One region of the Vibrio sp. SCSIO 43136 genome, then DNA from elsewhere that is predicted to be linked to it. Evidence: predicted binding sites of a transcription regulator. Region 1 holds the regulator's gene; each other region holds the start of a gene.
What was found. Region 1 encodes MetJ, which represses methionine synthesis genes. Its sites were predicted from a motif close to TTAGACNTNTANANGTCTAA; they were not measured.

Region 1 (3,286 bases):
ATAAAGTGTACCCACCAAGGATTGAGATTGAAGGTAAGTCAGGATTTTGGCAGAGCTTTCTTCATGCTGCCTCATACGAGCGCTCAAAGTGCGTAGGCCGCGCAAAGTCATGTAACTATCAAACGGAGTGCCCGTTGCCCCCAGACAGTTGCCCCACCAAGCCATTTCTTCAACGTGTTTTTCGTCTTTACAGATCAATACACCACCAATCACATCTGAGTGACCGTTGATAAACTTGGTGGTGGAATGAATAACAAAATCAGCGCCGAGAGTGAGCGGCTTTTGGTAAACCGGAGTAAGGAAAGTATTATCCACCGCTACCAGTGCGCCCACTTGACGAGCTTTTTCACACACTTGAGCGATGTCTACCACGCGCACCAATGGGTTGGATGGTGTTTCTAGCAACACCAGTTTCGGTTTTTTGCTAAGCGCAGCATCTAAGGCTTCACTGTCCGACTGATCGACAAACTCAACTTTAAAATCCCCTTTAAGGGCTCGAGTATTAAACAGGCGATAGGTACCGCCATAACAGTCGTGCGGTGCAATAATTAAGTCATCAGGGCCAAGTAAACTGGTCACCCACAGGTTAATCGCCGCTGTACCCGTGTTGGTTATCACCGCACCCGCACCTGATTCTAGCTCAGCAAGGGCCGTTTCTAATTGGTTGCGATTTGGGTTTCCTGAACGGGTGTAATCGAACTTTGGCACTTCTCCAAAAGAAGGGAAGCCATAGTTGGTCGATAGGTAAATAGGTGGAACAACGGCGTGATACTGACTATCTTCTTCAATACCTGTACGTACAGCAATGGTAGCTGGCTTGCGATCACTCATGGGGCTGGTCTTCCTTTCCAAATAGCATGCTATCTGTTATACCACTATTGGTATCAGACAACATTCGGTGTCTTACTTTTCGCTTTTGTTAGCGCTACACAATACTCTACCGATCACAGTTTAGGACGTCAACACTTCTAGACGTCTATATGTCTTTGCTTATGGCGGTAAAAGTCGCTAAAATCTATCCTTATTCAGATATTGAGGGGCTGCATAGATTCACTCAATATCCCACTGATGACAAAAGCATAATTAAAGGTGCGCAATGGCAGACTGGAACGGCGAATATATTAGCCCTTACGCCGAGCATGGTAAAAAGAGCGAACAAGTAAAGAAAATCACTGTATCTATTCCACTTAAAGTGTTGAAGGTATTAACCGATGAGCGCACTCGTCGTCAGATAAACAATCTGCGTCACGCAACTAACAGTGAACTTCTATGTGAAGCTTTCTTACATGCCTACACAGGCCAGCCACTGCCAACCGATGAAGACTTGCGTAAAGACCGCCCAGATGAGATCCCTGCTGAAGCCAAAGCGCTGATGACAGAAATGGGTATCGAATTTGAAGCGTTTGACGAAGAGTAAGACGTCAGTAGAACCAATAAAAAACGGGGTGCTCAATGAGCACCCCGTTTTTTATTCCAGCGGATTTTACGCCATGTAATTTTCTGGCATGTCGATGCGCGCCACACCTGAGTCAATGGCCGCTTGAGCAACCGCTTTAGCCACTCGAGGGAGCAGACGTGGGTCCATCGGTTTTGGAATGATGTAACCCGAACCAAACTCAAGGCTATCCACGCCCGCAGCCGTTAGTACTTCCGCAGGCACTGGCTCTTTAGCCAGCTGGCGAATCGCTTCAACGGCGGCAAGCTTCATCTCATCGTTGATTTCGCTAGCGCGAACATCCAGTGCGCCACGGAAGATAAATGGGAAACAGATAACGTTATTCACCTGATTCGGGTAATCCGAACGGCCTGTACCCATGATCAAATCGCTACGCACTTCATGCGCTAACTCAGGTTTGATTTCTGGATCTGGGTTTGAACACGCAAATACCACTGGCTTATCTGCCATCAAGGTCAGTGCTTCTGGCGCAAGCAGATTTGGACCTGATACCCCTAAGAACAGATCAGCCCCTTCAATCACATCTTCTAGTGTGCGCTTGTCGGTGTTGTTGGCAAACAGCTTCTTATATTCGTTCAAGTCATCACGACGAGTGTGGATCACGCCTTTGCGATCCAGCATGTAGATTTTCTCACGCTGAGCGCCACATTTAATCAACAGCTCCATACATGCTACCGCCGCTGCGCCCGCACCCAAACAAACAATGGTTGCTTCTTCTAGCTTCTTGCCTTGCAGCTCAATCGCATTAAGCATGCCCGCAGCCGTTACGATCGCCGTACCATGCTGATCATCATGGAACACAGGCACGTCACAGCGCTCGATAAGACGCTGCTCAATTTCAAAACAGTCCGGTGCTTTAATATCTTCTAGGTTAATTCCACCAAAGGTATCTGCAATGTTAGCCACCGTATCAACAAACTCATCAATGGTGCGATGCTTCACTTCAATATCAATGGAGTCTAGGCCAGCAAAGCGCTTAAACAGCAGCGACTTACCTTCCATTACTGGCTTTGACGCCAACGGACCAAGGTTACCCAAACCAAGAATCGCAGTACCGTTAGAGATCACTGCCACCATGTTGCCTTTAGCGGTGTATTTGTAGACGTTATCAGCATTTTGAGCGATTTCACGTACGGGCTCAGCCACACCTGGGCTGTATGCGAGCGCAAGATCTTCTACCGTGTCGGCAGGTTTGGTGAGTGCCACACCGATCTTACCTGCGGTAGGGAATGCATGGTAATCAAGCGCTTGTTGGCGAAAGTCATTTTGCTGATTGTCGTCTGACATGGTGGGGAGATTCCTAAAGCTGAAGTTACAAAAAAGTTAACAGGCTCGCTATTTTATTTAAGTTCGCTTTGAATGCCTATTAAGAAGTCAATAACCATAACATTGAGTTGTGATTGATAAAACATTCTGATTGGTAAAGTTTGGGCTAGATTCAAACTATGTGCAGGAATTTTAGGTATAAAAAAAGGACGCCGTAGCGTCCTTTTTCTCGAATTCGGTCAGAATTACTTCTTGCTTGATAGAGCACCGAAACGCTTGTTGAAGCGATCAACACGGCCGCCTGTATCAACGATACGTTGCTTACCAGTGTAGAATGGGTGACACTTGTCACATACATCTAGGTGGATGCTTTCTTTAGCAAGAGTTGAGTTGAACTCAAAAGTGTTGCCGCAAGAACAAGTTGCTTTTACAGCTTTGTATTCTGGGTGGATACCAGTTTTCATAGGGATAACCTCAATTAGGCCGTGTCGCTATCCGATTCTAAGCCGGACACCACACGTAGTTTACAAAAGACGTAGATGTTACGTCGATTAAGGCCGCGTA
Region 2 (3,286 bases), 1.0 Mb from region 1:
TGAGCGGCCTAGGTTAGTTGGGTCGTTAGGAACTGCAATACGTGCACCGTCTTCGATTTGCTCAACTGATGTTACTTGCTTAGAGTAACCAGCAATTGGGTAAACAAAAGTATTGCCTGCGATGGTTAGCTTGTAACCACGGTCAGTTACTTGCTGGTCCAGGTAAGGCTTATGTTGGAATGCGTTTACGTCGATTGATTTGTCGTCTAGCGCAGCGTTTGGCGTTACGTAATCTGTGAATGTCACTAGCTCTACGTCTAGGCCATACTGTTCTTTAGCTACTTTCGCTGCAACTTCAGCTACTTGAGCTTCAGCACCTGCCATTACACCAACTTTGATTTTGCTGTTATCTACCGCTTGTTCACCACAACCAGTAAGTACTGCTGCCGCTGCAACTGCAGCCAAAAGACCTTTAAGACTGAACTTCATAATATTCTCCTTGTTATAAATCCACTAAATCTGTTTGTTTATCGATGATCAACTCGGCGAACAATGGCGTCGCCCAGCGATTGAATAATTTGTACTAGGACGATCAGCATCACTACTGTGACCGCCATAATGGTTACTTCGTAGCGGTGGAAACCGTATCGAATGGCTACATCACCTAGGCCGCCACCGCCTACGGTGCCTGCCATTGCGGAGTAACTCACAAGTGTCACTAGGGTAATGGTGACTGAGTTGACTATGGTTGGCAGAGCTTCTGGTAGCAGAACCTTAGTAATAATTTGAGTAGGGGTTGCGCCCATCGATTGCGCAGCCTCCACAAGACCGGTTGGAACCTCAAGCAGCGCACCCTCAATCAAACGAGCGACAAAAGGAATTGCACCAATGGTCAAGGGCACAATTGCGGCAGTGGTGCCAATAAAGGTGCCAACCAATAATTTGGTAACAGGAATGATGGCGACCATAAGTACCAAGAAAGGCACTGAACGACCGACGTTGACGATAGCGCCAAGAATGGTGTTTAGCTTGGTGTTCTCAAGCAAACCACCTTTCTTGGTGGTGTGTAAAATCACACCCAGAGGAATACCGACAGCGAAACCCACCAGACCAGCAACACCGACCATGTATAAGGTTTCCCAAGTCGCTTTGAGTAGAAGATCGGCGTTAAGGCTTAGCCACTGTGAAATTGAATTAAAGGACATAACCTAGCACCTCCACTTTTACATTGTGCTCACGCAGAAACTCTATGGCTGCGTTGTCGTCTTGTTCACTACCAAAGAGTTCGGCGACCATCATGCCGAATTTCACACCGCCGGCGTAATCCAGATCGGAGCTTAAAATGCTGACATCAATGTTGAATTTACGGGCAATTTGACTCACTAATGGCGCATCCACCGTGGCTCCCGTAAACTCCAGTCTAACCAATGGGTGGCTGCCTTCAATGCGCTGGGATTGCAGACGGGCTTGGTAATCTTCTGGAATTGATAGGTCAAGCGTTGAGCGAATAAACTCATGCGCAAGCTCTGTTTTCGGGTGAGCGAATATCTCGCCAACACTGCCTTTCTCAACCAATTCACCACCACCGATGATGGCCACTTGGTGGCAGATGTTCTTCACCACATCCATCTCATGGGTGATAAGTAAGATGGTGATCTTAAGTTTACGGTTGATCTCTTTTAGCAGCTCAAGAATTGACTGAGTGGTTGCAGGATCAAGAGCGCTCGTCGCCTCATCACACAGCAGTACCTTAGGGTCTGACGCTAGAGCACGTGCAATTGCAACTCGCTGTTTTTGGCCGCCACTGAGGTTGGATGGATAGCTGGTGTGCTTATTTGCAAGCCCAACCAGAGCTAAAAGTTCAGTGACTTTAGCGTCGATATCCGCCTTGTTTGTACCTGCAAGTTCAAGGGGCAGAGCCACGTTGTCAAATACAGTACGAGAAGACAATAGGTTGAAGTGCTGGAAGATCATGCCGATGTTGCGGCGAGCTTGGCTTAATTCTGCTTTGCCAAGCTTGGTCAGGTCCACACCATCAACGATGACAGTGCCGCTGGTTGGCGTCTCTAACATATTGACGCAACGGATCAGGGTGCTTTTGCCCGCACCCGATGAGCCAATCACACCAAAAATAGTGCCTTGCTCCACCGTAAGGTTGATGTTTTTCAGCGCATCGATCTGTTGCGAGCCCTGATAAAACGTTTTATTGACCTGATTAATCTCAATCATTTTGTAACCTGTCCAAAGTTGCTTGGGCTTTCCGATAACGACATGTTGAATATTTGTACTCAAGATGTGATGCCCATTTAGCACAATATTTCGAGTTGGTGCTGATTTGTTAGGTGATGCTATGGTTTTCCTTTTTGCGAGTCAATAGATATTTTTACGTCTAGACGTCTAAAATGGAATTCATTAGTGCTAAGCGTTATAAAGCGTGCAATAATTTGAGCAGAAGATATTTATGAGGAACTGATTTTGGCTAAACCTGCTGTATTTTTGGATCGTGATGGTGTAATCAACGTTGATCATGGCTATGTGCATGACGAGCACGATTTTGAGTACATTGAAGGTGTTTTTGAGGCAACTCGAGCGCTAAAAGAGATGGGTTATTTGCTGGTGTTGGTGACTAACCAATCGGGTATCGCTCGTGGCAAGTTTAGTGAAGATCGCTTCTTATCCCTGACGCAGTGGATGGATTGGAACTTTGTTGACAACGGTGTCGAGCTTGATGGTATCTACTACTGTCCACACCATCCAGAGCATGGTATCGGTGACTACAAGCAAGATTGTGACTGTCGAAAACCTAAGCCAGGTATGTTCAAGTCAGCACAAGACTTTCTCAAAATCGACATGAGCCGCTCTGTCATGGTCGGTGATAAAGCCGAGGATATGATGGCCGCAGAAGCTGCGGGTGTTGCGACCAAACTCCTAGTGCGTACAGGCAAACCTGTGACCGAGAAAGGTGAAGCCATTGCCACTGCTGTGTTAAATAGCATCGCTGATGTTCCTGCATTTTTGAAGCAAGCCTAATGAAACGTTTATTGATGTTAGGTGCAGCTGCTCTGCTTTCTGGGTGTGTCAGTGAGCCACCTGTTGAGACGCAATCCTACTTGTGTGCCAATGACCTTGAAGTGGAAGTCACCCCGATGGCGCAAGATCAAATAGAAGCGTATGTCGATGGTAAAGCCTACCTCCTGAATCGAACGCCAAGTGCTTCTGGTGAAAAATACCAGTCGCCACAAAGGCATATCCAGTTGTGGTTAAAGGGGCGTCAGGCAAGCTTGAAGTGGAATCATTATCCTATCCAAATCTGCGTTATGCCTAACCCACACAACAACTTAGAGCC
Region 3 (3,286 bases), 550 kb from region 1:
ACCTTTCACCAAAGCGTGTTCAAGACGCTTCTCGACTGGCCATTCGCGCCATTCTAGCGCTGAAGCATCATCCGCTTTACCAACAGCGTTCTCACGATACTCTTCAGCAATATCAAGTAGCAGCTCAGTCGCATCATCTCGACGGTTAAGTACCACGTCTTCAACAGCATTACGCAGCTTTTCTGGAACGTTATCATAGATTTCTAGCTGGCCTGCATTTACGATCCCCATATCCATACCATTTTTGAAACAGTGGTATAGGAACACGGCGTGAATCGCTTCGCGAACGTAGTTGTTACCACGGAAAGAGAAAGAAACGTTCGACACACCGCCAGAGATCATCGCATAAGGCAGGTCACGTTTGATATCTGCAACCGCTTCAATAAAATCAACGGCGTAGTTATTGTGCTCATCAATACCCGTTGCTACCGCAAAGATGTTCGGGTCAAAAATGATATCTTCAGGAGGGAAGCCAACTTCATCGACCAAGATATTGTATGCGTTGGTACAAATTTCCAGTTTACGCTGACGCGTTTCGGCCTGACCTACTTCATCGAACGCCATGACAATCACTGCTGCACCGTAGCGACGGATCAGCTTAGCTTGCTCAACAAATTTCTCTTTACCTTCTTTTAGTGAGATAGAGTTAACAATGCCCTTACCTTGAATACATTTAAGGCCAGCTTCTATCACTTCCCACTTGGAAGAGTCGACCATAATTGGCACTTTCGAAATCTCAGGTTCAGAAGCACATAGATTCAAGAAGCGCACCATACACGCCTCGGCATCTAGCATGCCCTCATCCATGTTGATATCGATAATTTGAGCACCATTTTCAACTTGCTGGCGAGCGACTTCCAGCGCCTCGTCGTATGCCTCTTCTTTGATTAAACGCTTGAAGCGAGCAGAACCCGTAACGTTGGTACGCTCACCTACGTTCACAAACAGAGTATCTTTCTCGATAGTCAATGGCTCTAGTCCAGACAAGCGACAAGAAGGGGTGAATTTTGGTAATGGTCTAGGAGTAATGCCTTCTACGGCCAACGCCATATGGCGAATATGCTCAGGTGTAGTACCACAACATCCACCAACGAGGTTAAGAAACCCAGAGCGTGCCCATTCACCTATATGCTCTGCCATATCTTCTGGTGATAGGTCATATTCGCCAAACGCATTCGGGAGGCCAGCATTGGGGTGAGTAGAAACATTGGTTTCAGATATACGTGAAAGCTCTTCTACGTATTGTCGCAGCTCATCAGGGCCCAAAGCACAGTTCAATCCAAACGACAGTGGACGGACGTGACGCATCGCATTATAAAAAGCTTCGGTGGTCTGTCCTGAAAGAGTACGACCAGAAGCATCAGTGATAGTGCCAGAGATCATTACAGGCAACTCGATGCCCATCTCTTCAAATACAGATTCGACAGCAAATGAACATGCTTTAGCATTAAGCGTATCAAAGATGGTTTCAATCAAGATTAAGTCTGAACCGCCTTTAATTAAAGCGCGAGTCGATTCGGAGTATGCTTCCACCAACTCGTCAAAGGTAACGTTGCGATAGCCAGGATCATTAACATCTGGAGAGATTGAACAAGTTCGGTTGGTAGGCCCTAGGACACCTGCGACATAACGAGGACGTTCTGGCGTTTTCGCCGTCCATTCATCCGCAGCGATTCGCGCAAGCTTCGCTGCCTCAAAGTTGATCTCTTCACTTAATGATTCCATGTCGTAGTCAGCCATGGCAATCGTAGTGGCGTTGAAGGTGTTAGTTTCAAGAATATCTGCGCCAGCTTCTAGATACTGGCTATGGATCTCTTTGATCATTTCAGGCTGAGTTAATACAAGTAGGTCATTGTTTCCTTTCAGGTCACAATGCCAATCGGCAAATCGCTCACCACGATAATCTTGCTCTTCCAGCTTATATCCTTGGATCATGGTACCCATACCACCATCAATCAATAAGATACGCTGGGCTAACTGTGCTTCTATTTGTTGTCTTATATTGCTTCCAGCCACACTACAGCCTCATTCCTTTTACGTTTTGTTCATCCTACCACAACAGGTATAGGAATCTAGACGTCTAAATATTCATATCAATAACAAAAAGGCAGCACATATGCTGCCTTCAACATTTCAGCGTAGGATCAATCGTCCACGGTGAATTTATCTGCTGAGAAATGCTCGAGATCATAAGGTGTTTGCTGGTAGACACAGTAGTTCAGCCAGTTCGCAAAGAGCAGGTGGCCATGACTACGCCAGCTGGCAATAGGATCATTATCGGGGTTATTGTTCGGATAGTAGTTGACCGGAATCGCAGGCTCCATCCCTTCCCCTAAATCTCGGGTATATTCGTTATGCAGAGTGTGTGAGTCGTACTCAGGGTGGCCGGTAACAAACACATTACGCTTGTCTTTGGTCGCAGCAAGGTACACTCCAGCGTCATCTGAAGTCGCCAGAATATCCAAATCCGTATGCTCTTGAAGGTACTCTGAAGAGAAATCTGCATAACGAGAGTGTGGTGCGAGGAAGCTATCATCAAACCCACGCAACAGCGCATGAAATGGCTGAAGTGTTTTGTGGAAATACACTCCGGATAGTTTCTCTTTACGAGTTTTCTTAGGCAGGTTGTATAGAAGTTTGAGACCTGCTTGAGCCGCCCAACATACGTAAAGTGTCGATGTTACATGCTCTTTTGCCCAATTCATTATCGTTTGTAGATGCTCCCAGTAGATAACATCTTCAAACTGCACTAGACCGAGTGGTGCTCCTGTAATAATCAAACCATCAAAATTACGCTCTTTGACCGCCTCAAACTGGCGGTAAAAGTTATCTAAATGCTCGGTCGGAGTATTTTTGCTTGGGCGATTATCAATACGTAGCAGTTCAATATCCACTTGCAATGGCGAGTTGGAAAGTAGACGCAGAAATTGAGTCTCCGTTTCAATCTTTTTAGGCATTAAGTTAAGAATTAATACCTTAAGCGGCCGTATTTCCTGAGTCGTTGCACGACTTTCTGGCATGACGAAGATATTCTCCTCACGCAATACATCCAATGCTGGCAACTGATCAGGTACTTTGATCGGCATCCCTCTTTCTCCTTAAAGATTTTAGACGTCTATATGGCTATAGTTATAGCAATTAGTAAGACAGATGTCGAGGGAAAAGGTTGAAGGGTTGAAGGGTTGAAGGGTTGAAGGGTTGAAGGGTTGAAGGGTTGAAGGGTTGAAGGGTTGAAGGGTTGAAGGGTTGAAGGGTTGAAGGGTTGAGCATGATGATTTTTTGGCTG

Region 2: a site for MetJ is predicted at 2,322-2,341, ahead of metN (methionine ABC transporter ATP-binding protein MetN). Genes of this name have one in related genera too.
Region 3: a site for MetJ is predicted at 2,065-2,084, ahead of metH (methionine synthase). Genes of this name have one in related genera too.

What each region holds. Positions count from the first base shown of each region.
Region 1 covers NZ_CP071848.1:226,271-229,556, reverse strand. The annotation lists gene J4N39_RS01120 (O-succinylhomoserine (thiol)-lyase) at 1-831, opposite strand, end outside; gene metJ (met regulon transcriptional regulator MetJ) at 1,097-1,417, shown strand; gene J4N39_RS01110 (malic enzyme-like NAD(P)-binding protein) at 1,484-2,743, opposite strand; gene rpmE (50S ribosomal protein L31) at 2,968-3,186, opposite strand.
Region 2 covers NZ_CP071848.1:2,393,212-2,396,497, reverse strand. The annotation lists gene J4N39_RS11380 (MetQ/NlpA family lipoprotein) at 1-429, opposite strand, end outside; gene J4N39_RS11375 (methionine ABC transporter permease) at 468-1,145, opposite strand; gene metN (methionine ABC transporter ATP-binding protein MetN) at 1,135-2,169, opposite strand; gene gmhB (D-glycero-beta-D-manno-heptose 1,7-bisphosphate 7-phosphatase) at 2,416-2,970, shown strand; gene J4N39_RS11360 (MliC family protein) at 2,970-3,286, shown strand, end outside.
Region 3 covers NZ_CP071848.1:2,840,950-2,844,235, forward strand. The annotation lists gene metH (methionine synthase) at 1-2,016, opposite strand, end outside; gene metA (homoserine O-acetyltransferase MetA) at 2,145-3,086, opposite strand.